Linked DNA regions of Idiomarina loihiensis L2TR. The protein of the gene in region 1 binds, or shares a complex with, the protein of each later gene. Links are inferred from orthologs where the notes say so. Each region holds a gene or a part of one and is shown on either strand. Other genes may lie near its edges. The genes, in order: IL_RS05625 and IL_RS02070.

What was found.
Region 2: the proteins of IL_RS05625 (region 1) and IL_RS02070 are in contact, whole or in part, in a cryo-EM structure (PDB 8I8X), measured with the Escherichia coli proteins. The link is inferred for Idiomarina loihiensis L2TR from one-to-one orthologs.

Annotation. Positions count from the first base shown.
Region 1 is NC_006512.1:1,176,326-1,185,505, reverse strand. The notes cover bases 2,407-5,405. They hold IL_RS05625 (MlaA family lipoprotein), read left to right. Parts: upstream 2,407-3,532; coding sequence 3,533-4,279; downstream 4,280-5,405. Other genes in these bases: IL_RS05615 (DUF6170 family protein), read right to left, coding at 5,311-5,405; IL_RS05620 (response regulator), read left to right, coding at 4,353-5,342; ccmI (c-type cytochrome biogenesis protein CcmI), read left to right, coding at 2,407-3,536. In the rest of the region: IL_RS05645 (heme lyase CcmF/NrfE family subunit), read left to right, coding at 1-1,336; IL_RS05640 (DsbE family thiol:disulfide interchange protein), read left to right, coding at 1,329-1,877; IL_RS05635 (cytochrome c-type biogenesis protein), read left to right, coding at 1,874-2,335; more of ccmI, read left to right, coding at 2,328-2,406; more of IL_RS05615, read right to left, coding at 5,406-5,622; UTP--glucose-1-phosphate uridylyltransferase GalU, read left to right, coding at 5,726-6,610; IL_RS05605 (LysR family transcriptional regulator), read right to left, coding at 6,618-7,511; tRNA 5-methoxyuridine(34)/uridine 5-oxyacetic acid(34) synthase CmoB, read right to left, coding at 7,533-8,504; carboxy-S-adenosyl-L-methionine synthase CmoA, read right to left, coding at 8,513-9,180. UniProt on the Escherichia coli protein: Involved in a phospholipid transport pathway that maintains lipid asymmetry in the outer membrane by retrograde trafficking of phospholipids from the outer membrane to the inner membrane.
Region 2 is NC_006512.1:420,523-429,653, reverse strand. Bases 5,241-8,190 are described here. They hold IL_RS02070 (MlaC/ttg2D family ABC transporter substrate-binding protein), read right to left. Parts: upstream 7,077-8,190; coding sequence 6,405-7,076; downstream 5,241-6,404. Other genes in these bases: mlaE (lipid asymmetry maintenance ABC transporter permease subunit MlaE), read right to left, coding at 7,564-8,190; mlaD (outer membrane lipid asymmetry maintenance protein MlaD), read right to left, coding at 7,094-7,561; IL_RS02075 (STAS domain-containing protein), read right to left, coding at 6,112-6,405; IL_RS02080 (BolA family protein), read right to left, coding at 5,820-6,074; murA (UDP-N-acetylglucosamine 1-carboxyvinyltransferase), read right to left, coding at 5,241-5,803. Also shown: rplM (50S ribosomal protein L13), read right to left, coding at 1-108; cell division protein ZapE, read right to left, coding at 306-1,400; IL_RS02100 (YhcB family protein), read left to right, coding at 1,520-1,981; IL_RS02095 (DegQ family serine endoprotease), read left to right, coding at 2,069-3,424; IL_RS02090 (trypsin-like peptidase domain-containing protein), read left to right, coding at 3,488-4,537; more of murA, read right to left, coding at 4,544-5,240; more of mlaE, read right to left, coding at 8,191-8,343; IL_RS02055 (ATP-binding cassette domain-containing protein), read right to left, coding at 8,340-9,131. UniProt on the Escherichia coli protein: Involved in a phospholipid transport pathway that maintains lipid asymmetry in the outer membrane by retrograde trafficking of phospholipids from the outer membrane to the inner membrane.

The DNA.
Region 1 (9,180 bases):
GTCTCGTCCCTGGACTCTCGCAGCATGGATTTTTCTGACACTGGGTATTGCCATTGGTAGCTGGTGGGCATATTACGAACTTGGCTGGGGTGGCTGGTGGTTCTGGGACCCAGTTGAAAATGCGAGCTTTATGCCATGGCTGGTAGGAACGGCATTACTGCACTCACTTGCCGTAACTGAAAAACGTGGCAGCTTTAAGTCCTGGACGGTATTGCTGGCTATATCCGCTTTCAGTTTGAGCTTATTAGGCACCTTTTTGGTACGTTCCGGCGTTTTAGTGTCAGTGCATGCGTTTGCAACCGACCCCGCCCGAGGCTTGTTTATTCTGATACTGCTGGGGCTGGTTGTCGGCGGTTCGCTTATTCTTTACGGCCTGCGCGCCGGAAAGATGCAAAGTTACAGCCGTTATGAACTGCTTTCACGAGAAGTGATGCTGCTGGGTAACAATGTCTTGTTAATGGCGGCTATGATAGTTGTGTTTCTGGGCACCATGCTACCTCTGGTTCATAAAGAAATTGGTCTGGGTACCATTTCTATTGGGGCACCTTTCTTTAATGAGCTGTATAGCTGGCTGGTTATTCCATTTGCATTAATGCTGGGTCTTGGACCCTTAATGCGCTGGCGCAGACAAGCTATGCAACCACTTCTGAAACCGCTGGCCTTAGCACTTTCTTTGGCGCTGATTCTGGCCTACACGCTGCCGAAGATTTGGGCCGACGAATTACCCGCGTTGGTGGTTATTGCGCTGTTTCTGGCGTTCTGGGTGGCTCTGGCTACACTGACCGAAGTCCAGCAAACGGTAAAACAACGCAAGCAGGGTTGGGCCGGGCTGACCAAAATTTCAGGTAGTCATTGGGGAATGGTTCTGGGGCATTTAGGTTTTGCCGTAACGCTTATCGGCATCACCCTGGTTTCAAACTATGAGCAGGAGCGCGATATTGCGCTTGCGCCGGGGCAATCGGTTGATGTTATCGGTTATAACGTTGTGTTCGAAAGCCTGCAGCATAGGGAAGGACCTAACTACGATGCCGATCAGGGAGTATTTACTGTCTACAAAGACGGGCAGGAAGTAACGCAGTTAACCAGCGAGAAACGTTTTTACCGGGTACAACGCACCAGTATGACCGAAGTTGGGCTCGATGCGAGTTTGTTACGCGATATCTATATTGCTATGGGCGAGCCGCTGGATGATGAAACCTGGGCCATTCGTTTCTATATCAAGCCCTTTGTCCGCTGGGTTTGGCTGGGCGCTATTATCATGGCAATAGGCGGCGCTATGGCATTTGCTGATAAACGTTATCGTAAGCGTGGCAAAAAGGAGATGGCCAATGACTAAGTTTCGCTGGTTTATCTTATTTGGTCCGCTGGTTTTATTCATCGGCTTGGTGGGCTTTTTACTTAAAGGCCTTGGAAGCGACCCAACCGAGCTGAATTCGGCGTTAATTGATGAGCCGGTGCCACAGTTTGAAGTGAGTGATCTTTATGACACCGAGGTGACTTACGACCAGTCAGTGTTACACGAGGGCCCTTTGCTGCTTAACGTTTGGGCTACCTGGTGCCCAACCTGTCGCGCTGAGCACGAGTTTCTCAATGAGCTAGCCTCAAGAGGTGTACCAATTGTCGGCCTTAACTATAAAGACGACTCCCGGGAAAAAGCCGTTAACTGGCTAAATACACTGGGTGACCCTTACACGGTGAATTTATTTGACCCGCAGGGCGAGGTTGCGTTTGAATTTGGTGTTTACGGTGCCCCAGAAACCTATTTTATTGACCACAAGGGCGTGATTCGTTATCGCCATGTGGGTGACGTTAATGAACGCAACTGGTCGAATCAACTGCAAGGCATTTACCAGCAATTGCTGGAGGAGGCCGAATGATCCGTTCATTGCTATTAGCTTTTGTCGCAGTGTTTGTATTGACTTCCACGGCATCAGCAGAAAATGAGAACAATTACCAGTTTGACAGCGAACAACAGCGTGCAACCTACCAGCAGTTAACCAAGGAGTTACGTTGCCCCAAGTGCCAGAATCAAAATATTGCCGATTCTAATGCGCCTCTGGCAGAAGATATGCGTGATCGTAGCTATCAGATGTTAAAAGAGGGCAAGTCACGCGAAGAAATTATTCAGTTTATGGTCGCCCGCTATGGCGATTTTGTGCATTACCAGCCACCTTTTACAACGGCTACCAGTATTCTTTGGTGGGGCCCTTTACTGATAGTTGTTATTGGCATTGGTGTAGCCATTGGCTTGACTCGCAAGAAAAAAGCGGCGGTTGAATTAACACCACAAGAACGAGAGCGTTTACAGCAATTGAGGAAGTCGGGCGATGAGTAGTTTATGGTTACTAATGTTGTTGATGTTGCTCGTTGCAGTGGTGTTCGTATTTCTTGCTACAGGAAAGCAAAGACGTTATCAGAAACGTCAGGATGAAAATCAACGCTGGTACGAACAACGTTTGTCAGAGCTTAAAGAAGAGCGCTCTCAGCACGGGCTTCCGGAAGAAGATTATCAGCATGCAAAGCAGGAGCTGGATAAAACCTTTTTGAATGACAGTCAGGATGTTGAAGAAAGCGTTAACTGGCAAAGAGCACCTGTGATTGTGCCGGTAATACTTTTGGTGGTTATATCCTCAGGCCTTTATTGGGCATTTGGCAGTTGGCAGTTACAATTGCAGGCTGAAGATGCACGCGAGCAGTTACCTGAGCTGGGGAAAAGATTGTTGCAGCAACAAAACCAGCAAGCCAGCCGCGAAGACTTAAATACCTTTGCGTTGGGTTTACGGCAAAAGCTGATGCGGGAACCGGATGACGCGGTTGCCTGGTGGATTTATGCTGGGTTAATGGTTGATCTGGGAGCAGGTGAAGACGCCGATGAAGCTTTTCAGAAGGCTCTGGAACTTGAGCCTGACAGAGTGAACACCTTAGTCAGTTACAGCCGGTTTTTATTAATGTCCGGAACGGAAGGCGGGCAGCCTAAAGCGGCTCGTATGCTAGCCCATGCGCTGCAACAGGAGCCCGACAATATCGAAGCTTTATCATTACTGGGTTTTGTGGCCTTCGAGCGTCAGGACTGGGAACAGGCTATTAATGCATGGCAATTATTAAAACAGCGTTTACCAGAAAATTCCAGTAGGTATCAGGCAGTTGTTAACGCGCTGGAAAATGCAAAGAGCCAGCAGGAAAAATCTGAAGTTGAGCTAAAGGTTACTGTTAAGCTAAGTGATGAAATGCGTCGTTACTTGCCTGCTGAAGGTACAGTTTTTGTTTACGTTACAGGCTCAGAACAGCCTATGCCTGCGGCGGTTGTCCGGCAGCCCGTGAGTGAGTTTCCTATGACTGTGACCTTGTCGAATAGTAATGCCATGTTACCGGATTATAAGTTGAGTGACCTTGACGAGTGGCTGGTGCATGCACGTATTTCGCAGGATGAAAAAATCGATCGCCAGATGGGTGATCTGGAAGCTGAGACTGTCGCTATACAAGCTGACGGTTCAACCGAATTAACTTTGACTTTATCGACCCGGATTGACGAATGAAAAAATATGGTTTTTTAATACTACTTTCCCTGTTTATGGTCGGGTGTTCATCGACACCTGAAGACCCTTATGCCGACCCACGTGACCCGTTTGAAGATTTTAACCGCGATATGTGGGAGTTTAACCGTGATGTTGATAAGGCGGTGTTAAAACCTGCCGCTGAAACCTATGAATATGTTCCTCAGCCAATTCGAAACTCATTATACAATGCAGTCGAGAACCTTGATGAACCTTCATCTTTTGTGAATAACTTGCTGCAATGGAAAGTTGCCGATGCTGGCATTTCACTGGGGCGTTTTGTTGTCAACTCCACCGTGGGTTTAGTCGGTCTGTTCGATGTGGCAACTCCTATGGGTCTTACCAAGCGCGAAGAAAGTTTCGGTCAGACCTTAGCGGTCTGGGGCGTGCCGGAAGGCCCTTATTTAATGTTGCCGCTTTTGGGCCCAACCGTTGTAGTAGACCGGGGGGGCGACTATGCCGATGGTCAATATTTTCCATACCCGTTGTTAAGTTGGCCGGTAGATTTGGCTCGTTACGCCATAAAAGGGCTGGAACTGCGTCTGCGCTTGCGTGATCAGGAGCAAGTACTGGAAAACTCCCTGGACCCTTACTCTTTTGTTAAAGACGTTTATTATCAGCGCTGGCAGGATCAAGTGTTTGATGGTAACCCGCCGATTGAAGAAGAAAACTTTGATGACTTTGACGATGACTTCGACGAAGACTTCGATGATTACGACGAATGAGTCGACGAGTCTTATTGACGATTAACCATTCCTGAACAATGCTTAGGGCATGAGTCATAACTAAGAAGTGACAATGCCCCGAGCACACATCGCATTAATTGAAGACGATCCGGTATTTCAGTCTGTCGTCAGACAGTATCTGGTAAATAGCGGTTATGATGTGTGTTGTGCTGATGATGGTAAGCAAGGTATTAAGCTTTGTCAGGAAGAATGCCCGGACATTGTGCTGTGCGATTTAAAACTACCCGACATTGATGGCCTTGAAGTCATTGAGCAACTGCTTAAAGTTTGTACTCAAATTCCAATTATTGTCATCTCCGCGTCTGAAAAGATGTCCGATATCCGTGAGGCGGTTCGCCTTGGTGCCTGGGATTATTTGGTTAAACCTGTGCAAGACCTTAGTGTGATTGAAAACGCTATCGAGAATTGTCTGCAACGTTACCAATTGGAAGAAACTTACCTGCACGATGTGTGGGAGCTGGACGCACATATTGATATTTTGTATCAGGACGACGTTATCATTGGGCGGCTGGTTGAGGAGTTGCTGCCGGACGGGCCATTAAACCTTAATGGCTACCAGTTTAACTGTTCTATTAATGACTCAGGAAAGGCTCCAATCTGGATTGACTATCGGCCTTTAACTGAGGGCAGGGTTTTAGTCATTATGGCTGCTGCGCAAAATGCAACGGAGCAGAACTTACTGCCTTTACTGGTATTGAAAACTCTTATTGATCCGCTTATCCGTCAGCATCTGTCAGGCCATGATAATACCTTGCTAGCGCCCGGGTTGTTATTACAGCACTTGAACCACGAGCTTTGTCATTCACAGGTGAGAACCGCTTTTGATGCTCTGGTAGGCATTGTGGATACGACTAAGCATAGTTGGTTATGGGCTCAGGCTGGAGATAAATTTGAGCCAGAGCCGGGAGCAAAGCCCGACTTAGCGTTAGGTATCTGGCAGCACGCCAATTTTCGTGAGCACCGCATAGAACATTTACATAAGTTGCATTGCGGGTACGAGAACACAGAGCTTATTGTGACTGCTGTGCCTCAAACTGTTTGATGGCTTTATCAAGGTATGGCAGTGACATATTCAGATTAATGGGTTGTGTAAATAGTGGGTAACCAATACCTGCCGCTAGTAAAGCCGGAACTTTCCACCAACCTTCGACCTCTACAATAAAGAAGAAAATAAGACAAATAGGCACCAATTTAGCCATATTACAAATGAGGCGGCGTGGCACCGGCATTTTTTCCTGTGCCATGGATAAAATCATAGCTCGCTGAGTAAAGCTGTAGTTAGACAGTTGCGGAATGTGACGCGAAGAAAAATATAAAGCCATAGTCAGTCTTTCATTTGAATTTTGTTAATTGGGTTGCATTATAACATGGGAAAAGGTTATAAACTTGCGCTTCTGAAGTGAACAGAATTTAAGGACAGCTGTTATGGTCAAAAAAGTCGTTATTCCAGTAGCCGGGCTCGGAACTCGGATGTTACCTGCTACCAAAGCCATTCCCAAAGAGATGTTGCCGTTGGTCGATCGCCCCCTTATTCAATACATTGTTGAGGAATGCGCCGCTGCAGGTTTGACCGATGTGATTCTGGTTACTCATTCCAGTAAAAACTCGATAGAAAATCACTTTGACACGAGTTTTGAGCTGGAGACGACTTTGGAGCAGCGGGTAAAGCGGCAACTGTTGGCTGAGGTGAAGGCCATTTGTCCTGAAAAAACTACAATTATGCATGTTCGTCAGGGTGTTGCAAAAGGCCTGGGGCACGCTGTTCTGTGCGCGCGTCCATTAATCGGAGACGAGCCTTTTGCTGTCGTATTACCTGACGTTCTGGTTGATGACGCCAGTTGTAAGCTGAATCGCGATAACTTAGCTGAAATGGTGAAAAACTTTGAAGCAAGCGGGCATTCGCAAGTCATGGTCGAAAAAGTGCCGCAGCAAGACGTCAATAAGTATGGCATAGCCGATATTAATGGCGCGGAGTTGAGTCCGGGTGAACAGGCTGGTATTACTCAACTGGTTGAAAAGCCGTCAGTTGAAGATGCACCGTCAGATTTAGCCGTAGTTGGTCGCTATGTCTTTTCAGCTGATTTATGGTCGCTGTTGGAGAAAACACCGGTGGGTGCGGGCAATGAAATTCAGTTGACTGATGCCATGGCAATGCTGCTGGAAAAACAACCGGTTAATGCGTATTACATGAAAGGCAAGAGCCACGACTGTGGCAATAAGCTAGGGTACGCTCAGGCGTTTGTTGAACATGCTTTGCGACACCCGGATTTGGGCGCCGACATGAAAGCCTACATTCAGTCTCTGAAATAAAGGCCTTTTAACGGGACTGGTACTTAAGTATCAGTTCCGACAAAGTTTTTGCACAAGGCCCGGTTAGTTCTGCTTTGGGTAATACCATATACAAACTGCCTTTACGCGAACTGCTTCCCTCAACTTCTATTTTAGCGAGTCTGCCTGAATCTAAATCTTCCTGAGCGATGTAGCCCGGCAACCAGCAAAAACCTAATCCGTTACGAATCAGTCTGAGTGCTTCGTCAAAGTGGCTTACCGTCCAGCGTTGCTCGGCTTTTAACCAGCCTTCGTCTTCTACCGGCTGGCTGCCGGTATCCTGAATGACTATTTGCAAATATTGAGACAGCTCGTTCTGGTTAATAGGTTGTTCCAGCTTTGCCAACGGGTGTTCAGGGTGACAAACCAAATCCATACTGTACTGACCTATAGGTTCCCCTATAAAGCCACGTGGAATATGGTGAGAAATAACGACATCGGCAGCTTGTTCCTGAATTTGCTCCATCGTACCGGTAAGTACGGTATCGCTGATAACTAAGCGGCTGCCACGACTAAGTTGTTGGAATTCATCCAGCACGGGAACTAGCAGACTGCGGTCAAATACCATTTCTAACGCGAGTTTAACTTCCGGCTCCCAGCCTTGCTCGAGGTTATCAGCCAGCTGTTCTATTTCCTCAGTCAGGTTAGTTAACTGACGCGAACGGCGAAGCAAAACTTCACCCGCCGCGGTTAGGTGAGCTTTTCGGCCTCTGACTTCCAATAACTGTACACCTACCACTTGCTGCAGTTTGGCAACAGCGTGATTAAGCGACGACTGGCTCTTGTTCAGGGCTTCAGCCGCGTGCGCGTAACCGCCACAGTCAACAACTGCCTGCAGGATACGCCATTGCTCAATGGTCGATTTCGGTCGGTAAACACTCATCTTGATTCCACTCCGGTGGGGCTAAACCCGAGCGGTAATCACTGCTCGAATTGGTGCCTGGTAACCTTCAATAGTCTTATTTGTGTCATTTGGATCAAGGAAGTCGGCTAACGACTCCCCGGTCATCCAATCTGTGCGCCGTTGTTCGTCTATTGAGGTAGTATTATGGTCAACCACAGAGATGTCTTTGAATCCTAACCGTTCTAACCAGACAGACAAGGCACTGGCGCTGGGCAAAAACCAGACGTTACGCATTTGCGCGTAACGCTCGCCCGGCATCATGACGGTGGTTTCATCACCTTCCACAACAATGGTTTCTAAAACCAGTTGACCGCCCGGACGGATTAAAGATTTCAGTTGCTGTAAAAACTCAACAGGTGAACGGCGATGATAAAGCACACCCATACTAAATACGGTGTCGAAGCTTTTAAGTTCCGGCATATGTTCAATACCAACCGGGAAAAAGTGTGCCCGTTGCTGCCACGATAAAGGCATTAACTGGCTAATGGCTCTGAATTGCATGAGAAAGAGTTCGCCCGGGTCAATTCCCCAAACTTGCTCGGCGCCTGCTTCCAGCATCCGCCATAAGTGGTACCCACTACCGCAGCCAACGTCCAGTACCTGACGGCCGCTTAAGTCATCTAAATGTGGTGCTACGCGTTGCCATTTCCAATCAGAGCGCCATTCTGTATCGATAAAAACGCCGAATAAATCAAAGGGGCCTTTACGCCAGGGTTGTAACTGCTGGAGCAGGCCGGTTAAGCGAGCCCTGTCGGCATCAGAGGCTTCATCGGCTTCGCCTACCTGCACGGTATTGGACAATTTAACGTGTTTTGCGGTCAAGTTTGGCAACTGTGTTAGAACCCGCTGCCAGCGTTTTAAGTTCCCGTGAGGGTTATTCTTAAAGGCCGTGAGTTGTGGTGCCAGAGTATCCAGCCACTGGCTGTGCGGACTTTGCACAAGTGCGCGAAGTTCTTTACTGAAATCAACCATAATATCCCTTATTTAACGGCCAGCATGGCGGCGAAGTTAAAGCACTGGAACCAGACCGAGCTGTGTTGAAAACCTGCTTTTTGAAAACGCTGTTGATGAGCCTGCAATGTATCAACTTTCATCACGTTTTCGATTGCTGCTCGTTTTTGGCTAATCTCAAGTTCACTGTAACCATTGGCTCGTTTAAAATTATGGTGCAGTTCAATGAGCAGATCATTCATAGATTCATCCGGATGGCGTACTTTTTCCGCGACTAATAGCGCGCCGCCTTTATTCATACCATTAAAAATATTTTGTATAACCTCGTCTCTTTTATCCTGGCTAATAAATTGCAAAGTAAAGTTTAGTACGACCACTGACGCATTTTTAATTTCGGTTTCGGCTAGATCCTGACAGTGAAGTTCAACCGGAATTTGGCTTTTAAAGCCATCCAGGTGCAGTTGCGCACGCTCTATCATAGGTTGAGAGTTGTCTATTCCAATAATTTTGCAGTTTTCTGTCTGCTCGCACCCTTTACGTATAGCAAGGGTCGCTGCGCCCAATGAACAACCTAGATCGTACAAGTGACTATTAGGCTGAACATAGCGGCTAACAATTTGTGGCAAGGTCTGTAAGATACTGGAGTAGCCCGGAACCGAGCGGTTAATCATGTCAGGAAATACTTCGACAACCTGTT
Region 2 (9,131 bases), 760 kb from region 1 along the record:
TAAACGACGAGCGATTTCAGTAGCTAAACGACCTAAAGTTTTGCCTTCAGCGTCTACTACGTACCAGTCGCGTTTTACCGTTTCTGGCTTGGCTACAAATGTTTTCATTGTATAAAACCTACATTTTAAAAGTTCACGGACAGTAATTCCGGGCTTCCCCGCGAATCACAACAATAAAAAAATGATAGAAATCATTTAGTTATCTGCTGCGACCGCTGCATTACGTTATGTAACACAACGGACTGTAACGTGGGCTGCGCGGATTATAGGAAAAATGCGGTTAAAGATCACGCATTTTCTGAAATTTATGCTTTATGAGCCATTGCCAGATATTCCTGACTTTGCATTTCCTGCAGTCGGCTGACACAACGGCGAAACTCGAAAGTTAACTGGCCTTCCGTATAGAGCGCTTCAATACCCACATCTGCTGACAAAATCAGTTTCACCCGACGTTCATAAAATTCATCGACTAACGCGATAAAGCGGCGAGCCGTATCATCTTTCCCGGCACCCATTTGCTCAACATTACTAATCAATACCGCATGGTACAGTCGGGCTATTTCCATATAGTCATTTTGGCTACGGGCTGTCTTGCAAATGGAGGTAAAATCAAAAAACACCACATCGTCACACTCTGCCCGAACGTCAATATCCCGTCCTTCAATTTCAATGCAGTCTGATTCGTACCGCTCTTTACATTCCGGCGCCAGCTCTTTGAAGTATTTCCATAAATTCTTATCGGCCTTTTCATCCAGTGGCGAATGAAAAATTTCCGCCCGGGTAAGCGTTCTAAGACGATAATCGATGCCGCTATCCACATTAACCACTTCACAGTGCTGATTGATGAGTTTAATAGCAGGAATGAAACGCGCGCGCTGTAGTCCGTTTTTATAGAGTTCGTCAGGAACGATGTTTGAAGTCGCTACCAGCACCACCCCTTTCTCAAATAAGTATTCAAACAGCCTGCCCAATAACATGGCATCGGTAATATCCTGCACAAAAAACTCGTCAAAGCAGACAACTCGGGCTTCAGCGGCAATGTTATCAGCCACAATGCGTAACGGATCGCTCTGCTTATCCAGTTGTTTAAGTTCATTATGAACCCGGTGCATAAATCGGTGAAAGTGGATTCGCCATTTACGCTCAATTGGCAGACTTTCAAAGAAGGTATCAACCAGATAGGTTTTCCCACGGCCGACACCACCCCAAAAGTAGATGCCCTGAGGCTGATCCGGCTCTTTGTTAAACCACTTTTGCCAGCCTGGCAGAGTCTGATATTGATGCCACTCAATAAGCTCATCATGCAGTCTTTGCAAATGTTTAACAGCGTTTAGCTGCGCAGCATCTTTCGAGAAATCATTGTGTTCTATATCATACTGATAACGTTCTAGTGGAGACATTTGCTGTTTGGACACTACCACTTCACCTCAGTTGGGATTATCCTATAAGTTAATATGTTACCATGAAGGTGAAGCGCAGCAATCATTCGCCGCTGCGACAGCTTGTTCAGGAGTTAATTATGAGTTGGATTATTGGGGTTCTGTTGGTCGTTGCTGGTGCTATCATTGGCTTTTTTGCGGCTCGTTACAGCCAGTCGAAAGGCCAGTCAGGCGATCTCGAAGAGCAAGTACAGCAAAGTCAGCAGCGTTTAACCGACTACCAAAGAGAAGTTGCCGAACACTTCGCCACCGCAAACGCTATGGTCGAACAACTGGCAGATACCCAGCAACGTTTACAAAGCTACTTAAACCAAAGTGCTGAGCTGCTTGAGAAAAGCGATGTACAAAGTGACCTGCCTTTTTTCGCAGAAGACACAATTAAGCAACTGCGAGTGGCCAATTCATTAAATAAAGATCACCGTTCAGGCCGTGACAGCTATAGCGCCAATGATATTCCCCGCGATTACACAGAGGGCTCCAGCGGGCTCTTTTCAAGTAGTTACGAGCAAGATCAAGAAAAAGAGTCCTCAAAAACATCTTGAAACATTTTTAGAGTGAACTCATATAGCTGACAAGCGGTCTTAACTGGCGACCGTTTGTTAGTGCTTTATTAAGGAGTCACTCGAATCATGAAAAGAGTCTTAGCATTATTCAGTTTAATCTGTGTTGTTAGCTTCACCTCTATACCTTCTGCCCATGCTGGCATTCCTTTTTTTGGCAATGACGACGAACAGCCGACCTTAGCGCCGATGCTTGAGGAGGTAACACCCGCCGTCGTCAATATCTCAGTAAAAGGTAAGCGAGAAGTACGACAACGCCTGCCGGAAGCGCTTCGTTTCTTTTTTGGCCCGGATTCTCCACGTGAACAAGTCCGTGAGCGCCCGTTTAGAGGCTTAGGTTCCGGCGTGATTATTGATGCTGAAAAAGGCTATGTAGTAACCAATAACCATGTTGTAGATGACGCTACAGAAATTCTCGTCACCCTAAAAAATGGCCGTGAGTTTGATGCTAAAGTTATAGGCACTGATGAACGCAGCGACGTGGCTTTGCTAAAAATAGAGAACGGCGAAAACCTCACCGCCATAGAGCTTGGCAAGTCATCCGAGCTGCGAGTCGGTGATTTCGTGGTCGCTATTGGTAACCCTTTCGGGCTTGGCCAGACAGTAACCTCCGGTATCGTTAGCGCTCTAGGTCGAGCAGGTCTTGGCATTGAGGAACTGGAAAACTTCATCCAGACCGATGCCGCTATTAACAGCGGTAATTCGGGCGGTGCTCTGGTCACTTTAGACGGCAAACTCATTGGAATTAACACCGCGATACTCGGCCCTAACGGTGGCAATATCGGTATCGGTTTCGCTATTCCATCGGACATGATGAATAACTTAGTACAACAATTGATTGAATTTGGCGAAGTTCGCCGCGGTGTACTGGGAGTCCGGGGTAACGATTTAACTCACGACGTTGCTCAGGCATTGAATATTCCGGTCAACCGGGGGGCTTTTGTTTCACAGGTCGTACCGGGTAGTTCAGCAGATGAAGCTGGTATTGAATCCGGCGATGTCATTATCTCAGTCGATGGGCAGACAATCCGCTCATTTTCGGAGCTTGGTGCAATGGTCGGCTCTATAGGCTCAGGGAACTCATTAAAGCTTGGGGTGATTCGCGACGGTGAAGAGCAATCGATTAACGTCACCCTTGGTGCACAGGACATGTCTGTTACAGCTGAGTCAATTCACCCGGCTTTACAGGGCGCTACTCTTGCTGCAACGGATGGAAATGGAATTGAAGTAGAAGAGCTTGAAGAGCGTTCTCCTGCTGCGCGAATTGGCCTAGAGGAAGGCGATATTATTCAGGGCGTTAACAGAAAGGCAGTGAGCTCAATATCGGAGTTGCGGGCAGCAATTGAAGATAAGAGCGGTGTTATAGCCCTTAATATAAAACGAGGCGACAGTTCACTCTTTATTGTGTTGCGTAACGCAAACTGACATTGTGACAGGCAGGTGGTATCAGTGCTATGCTGATACCACCTGATTTAACCGGAAGCTGGTATGCAACAACTTTCTTCAACTTTACGATTTTTACTTCAGTCAGTTGGCTTAGGCCTAGTTGTTGCGGCTATTGTTATTATCGCTAAACCTTTCTGGGCACAGTCTGAATCATTAAGACAAAACGGCAACGAAATTACCTCCTTTAATCAGGCAGTCCGAAAAGCCGCCCCCGCCGTTGTGAATATTTATAGTATGGGGGAAATTCAGGGGTCTTATTATCAACCTCAATCATCACGCGTCTGGCGTTTAGGTTCAGGCGTTATTATGGACTCTCAGGGATATATTCTGACCGCCCATCACGTTGTCGATAATGTTGATAAAATTGAAGTCGCGCTGCAGGACGGCAGACGCTATGCCGCTCAGTTAATTGGTAGTGACCGTTACACCGATTTAGCTGTGCTGAAAATTGATGCAGAGAACCTACCGGTAATTCCTGTACAGTCAACACGCCGCGTACGGGTTGGTGACATTGTCCTCGCCATAGGTAATCCATACAATATTGGCCAGACAATTACGCAAGGTATTGTCAGTGCCAGCGGCGGTCGGGTTGGTGTCAGCAATTCCTATTCCGATTTGATTCAAATGGACGCAGTGATCAACCAGGGTGCCTCAGGCGGAGCTTTGGTTAATACCGCCGGAGAACTCATCGGCATCAATAACGCCCGCTATAATTCGGCTTTTGGAGATGGCGGCGAAGGCATTTATTTTGCCGTACCCTATGAAAATGCACGCAAAGTAATGAAAACCCTTATTCAGGAAGGGAAAGTGGTACGCGGATACATTGGTATTAGCGTTAATCCAAACTTTAGTGAAGAACAATCATTGTCAGGCATATTAATAACCGGAGTTGAACGGAACAGTCCGGCAGCAAAAGCAGGATTACAACCGAACGATTTTCTGGTGGCTATTGGTGGTGACCCTGTTCGCTCTGCGCCGGAAGGGCTTGACCGGGTTGCAGGTAGTGAGCCCGGCACTAAATTAGAAGTGGAATTTTACCGTAATGAAAAGCGAATGACGACCACCGTAACAGTGGCCGAATTACCCAGATAACGGCTGCTAAGCCGTTACTCGTTCAATATCAGCACCTAAGCCCTGAAGTTTTTTCTCAATCCCTTCATAGCCCCGGTCAATATGATAGATGCGCTCGACAACAGTTTCTCCGGTCGCAACCAGACCCGCTATAACAAGAGAGGCTGAAGCTCGTAAGTCGGTACACATAACCTCTGCGCCGGTCAGTTCATCAACCCCGTGACATAGTGCAGTATTGCCTTCCGACTCGACATTTGCGCCCATGCGTCGTAACTCAGGAATGTGCATAAAGCGGTTTTCAAATATCGTTTCACGAATACCGGCGGTACCTTCTGCAATGGCATTTAGCGCACAAAATTGAGCCTGCATATCGGTTGGAAAAGCCGGATGAGGAGCCGTAATAATATTAACTGCTTTAGGCCGGCCATGGCTCTGTATCGCTATCCAGTTATCACCTTTATCAATTGTCGCGCCAGCTTCTTCCAGCTTTTTCAACACCGCATCAAGGCTTGCCGGGTCAGTTTTTTCGCAACGCACCGAACCTCCAGTTGCCAAAGCTGCGACTAAAAACGTCCCCGTTTCGATACGGTCGGGCATGACACTATATTCACCACCATGCAGCTTATTAACACCTGTAATATGAATGGTGTCACTTCCTGCGTCGCGGACATTCGCGCCCAGGCTGTTAAGAAAGTTTGCTAAATCAATGACTTCGGGTTCGCGAGCGGCATTTTCTATGACCGTTTCACCCTCAGCCAGTACCGCTGCCATCATTAAGTTTTCAGTGCCGGTCACGCTGACCGTGTCGAGCAAAATCTCTGCGCCCTGCAGACGCCCCTCTACTGACGCTTTAATGTAACCATTTTCAACGTCAATATGCGCGCCCATTTTACGCAGGCCTTCAATATGAAGATTTACCGGCCGTGCGCCTATAGCGCAACCACCCGGCAGAGACACTTCCGCTTTACCGGTTTTAGCTAATAACGGGCCTAAAACCAAAATAGAAGCACGCATAGTTTTAACCAGATCATAAGGCGCTTTGAAGTGATTAAGCGTGGTCGGGTCAATGCAAACGCTATTATTATTCAGGTTGCTATGACTAATGCCCAGGCAATCGAGTAACTCCAGAGTTGTGTCGACATCGTGAAGGTCGGGAACATTAGACAGGGTTATTTTTTCAGACGGCAACAGCGAAGCCATTAAAATAGGCAGCGCGGCATTTTTTGCCCCTGAAATAGTGACCGAACCTGACAAAGGTTGGCCTCCACGTATTTTAAATTTATCCATCAACTAACCAACAACCTTATGGCATCATTAATTTTTTATCACGCGCCCAGTCTTCCGGCGTGTAAGCTTTTATCGATACGGCATGGATTGAACCGTCGGCAATCAACGGGTTTAGAGGACCATACACGGCTTGCTGACGCTTTACCCGACTCATATCTTTAAAGTCTTCGCTGACAGCAATAATTTCTACATTCGCGCCTTCAGCTTTAACCAGAAGCTCTTCCAGAGAAAGCGCATCGTTCAGCAAAGTTTTCAGTTCTTCAGTATTCATTGTTATCTGCCGTTGGCTTAAAAGTTAATAAGACCGCCTAGCTTAACGAAAGCAGCGACTCAACGCCACTAACGCGGGCAATTTGTTTCAGCTGTTCAGATGCTCCGATACAGGTTAACGGACCTTTCCCATCGCCAACCAATTTCAATATTTCAAGCAAAAAAGCCACCCCGGCAGTATCGATAACCTCTACATCGGTTAAATCAACCCGGGTTTCGCTTCCCACCGACCAGCTTTTGCGCTGTGACCACAGTTTAGCAACACTGTGACGAGTCAATGAACCGCTAAAAACCAGTGTCTTATCATCGCTAACCTTCACCGATGCTAACATTAGAGTCCCTCTGCCGGGCTTTCTACTTCGTCATCTGCCTTAATCGGCTCGGAAGCTTTCTTTTCAATCAGCTCGATGGTTTTATCAATGCCATTAGCCCGGATAACCGAAGAAATTTCACTTTGCTTACTGTTCAGCAGACTGACACCTTCAACAACTAAATCGTAGGCTTTCCAAATTTCTTCATCAGAGTCGTAACGTATACGAAAATCCAGACGAATTTCCGGGCGCCCTTCTTCTTTTATTCGCGCCTTCACGACGGCCGAACGTGCATCATCAGAAATTTCCTGACTAGGTTCAAAAGTGACCTTATGCTTGTCCTCGTCATACTGAGTAAAAGCACGGGCATACGTCGCCACTAAGTAATCGTAGAAAGCCTGGTAAAAACGTTCACGCTGTTCTTTTGTCGTGTCGCGCAAGTAACGGCCTAATACTTTCTTCGACGCATACATATTGTCAACATAAGGCATCATCTCATCTTCAACGACTTCCTTTAGATAATTAGGATCTGCGTCAATTTTGTTTCTGTCCGATGCAATGCGATCAAAGGTTTTTTCAGCAACTGCTTTCAATAACTCTTGCGGATCATCGTTACGAATTAAATCGGCTGACGCGGATGCAACCAGTACTAAGGTTACAAAAACGGCCGTTATCCATTGTTTTACTGCCATGGTGCTCTCCTTACCACTTATTCATTGCCCTGACTGAACAGGAATTGGCCTATCAGGTTTTCTAAAACCAATGCTGATTTAGTATCAGTAATGGTATCCCCGTCGTCTAACGTACCTACGCTGTCATCAATAAAGCCGGGTTCAAGTCCAAGATATTGCTCACCCAGGAGTCCTGACGTCAACACCGACAATGTACTGGCTTCAGAAAACTTGTCGTAATCTTTGCTAATGCTCATTGTCACACGCGGCTCATAGTAGTCGCCCGACAATGAAATATCAGTAACACGACCTACAACGACGCCACCTACTTTCACCGGCGAGCGGACTTTCAGACTACCAATATTGTCGAACTTAGCGTACAGGGTGTAACTGTCACCCGATGTCGTCATAGTCCCGCTGGCTGCTCTTAATGCAATAAAGAACAAAGCCAAAATACCGACGACAACGAAAACGCCTACCCATAACTGTGTTTTTCTTGATTCCATGGTTATCCACCAAACATGATAGCTGTAAGAATAAAATCGAGTCCTAGAATTGCCAACGACGCAGTCACTACCGTAGACGTTGTCGCAGCGCTGATTCCCGCAGAGGTTGGTACCGAACGATAACCTTTATACAAAGCTATCCAGGTAACAACAAAGGCAAATACAATAGACTTAATAATGCCGTTCAGAAGATCATCCTGCCAATCGACTGCCGATTGCATGACTGACCAAAAAGCCCCTTCATCAACACCCAGCCAGCCGGAGCCAACCAGGTAACCGCCGTAAATTCCAACGGCTGAGAACATCAACGCCAGCAGTGGCATACTAACCACACCAGCCCAGAACCTGGGAGCAATCACACGGCGTAAAGGGTCAACCGCCATCATCTCCAGACTGGAGAGTTGCTCAGTGGCTTTCATAAGACCGATTTCAGCAGTGAGTGCGGAGCCCGCTCGCCCCGCAAATAACAGACCGGTAACGACAGGCCCCAACTCACGCAGCAACGACAGCGCAACCATAGGCCCCAGACTTTGCTCAGCACCATAGTCAACTAAAATAGTGTAGCCCTGTAAGCCAAGCACCATACCGATGAATAAGCCACTGACGATAACGATGAGCATCGACAATACGCCGACGACATACATTTGTTTAATAAAGAGCGGCCATGACTTAGCTGGTTGCGGCTTGCCAATAATGGCACCCATTAACATAGCCAGGGCGTATCCAATGCCTGCCAGGCTATCCAATACCTGGCGACCGACAGACCGTATAAACTGGATCATTCCTTGCCCCTTAATAAGTCCGTTGTAAAATCGTCATCTGAATAATGAAATGCTACGGGTCCATCTGGAGCGCCGTTCAAAAACTGCTTAATAATTGCGGTCTCATTATTGCGCAGTTCATCCGGAGTTCCCTTGCCGACCACTTTTTTGTCGGCGATGACATAAGCATAATCCGCAATCGATAACACTTCTTTTACGTCGTGCGATACAACAATAGAGGTCAAACCTAGTGACTCATTCAAAGATTTAATAAGCTTTACAATGACCGCCATAGAAATAGGATCCTGACCCGCAAACGGCTCATCGTATAAAATTAATTCAGGATCCAGAGCTATAGCCCTTGCCAGAGCAGCTCTACGAGCCATACCACCAGACAGTTCTGACGGCATAAGGTGACGCGCACCACGCAGACCCACGGCCTCAAGCTTCATTAAAACCACGCTGCGAATAATTTCTTCGGGTAAGTCGGTGTGCTCGCGCAGTGGAAAGGCGACGTTCTCGTATACCGACATGTCGGTGAACAACGCACCACTTTGAAACAGCATGCTCATGCGCTTGCGTAATTGATACAAAGCGTCGCGTTTTAACTGCGGGACTTCCTCTCCGGCTACTTTGATACTGCCGCTGTCAGGCTTAAGCTGTCCACCGATAAGGCGCAACAGCGTCGTTTTACCAATGCCACTAGGCCCCATGACAGCAACCATTTTGCCTTTCGGAACATCTAACGACAGGCCGTCATAGACCCGATGGCTTCCATGCGCAAAAGTCAGATCTTTAAGTTCTACCAA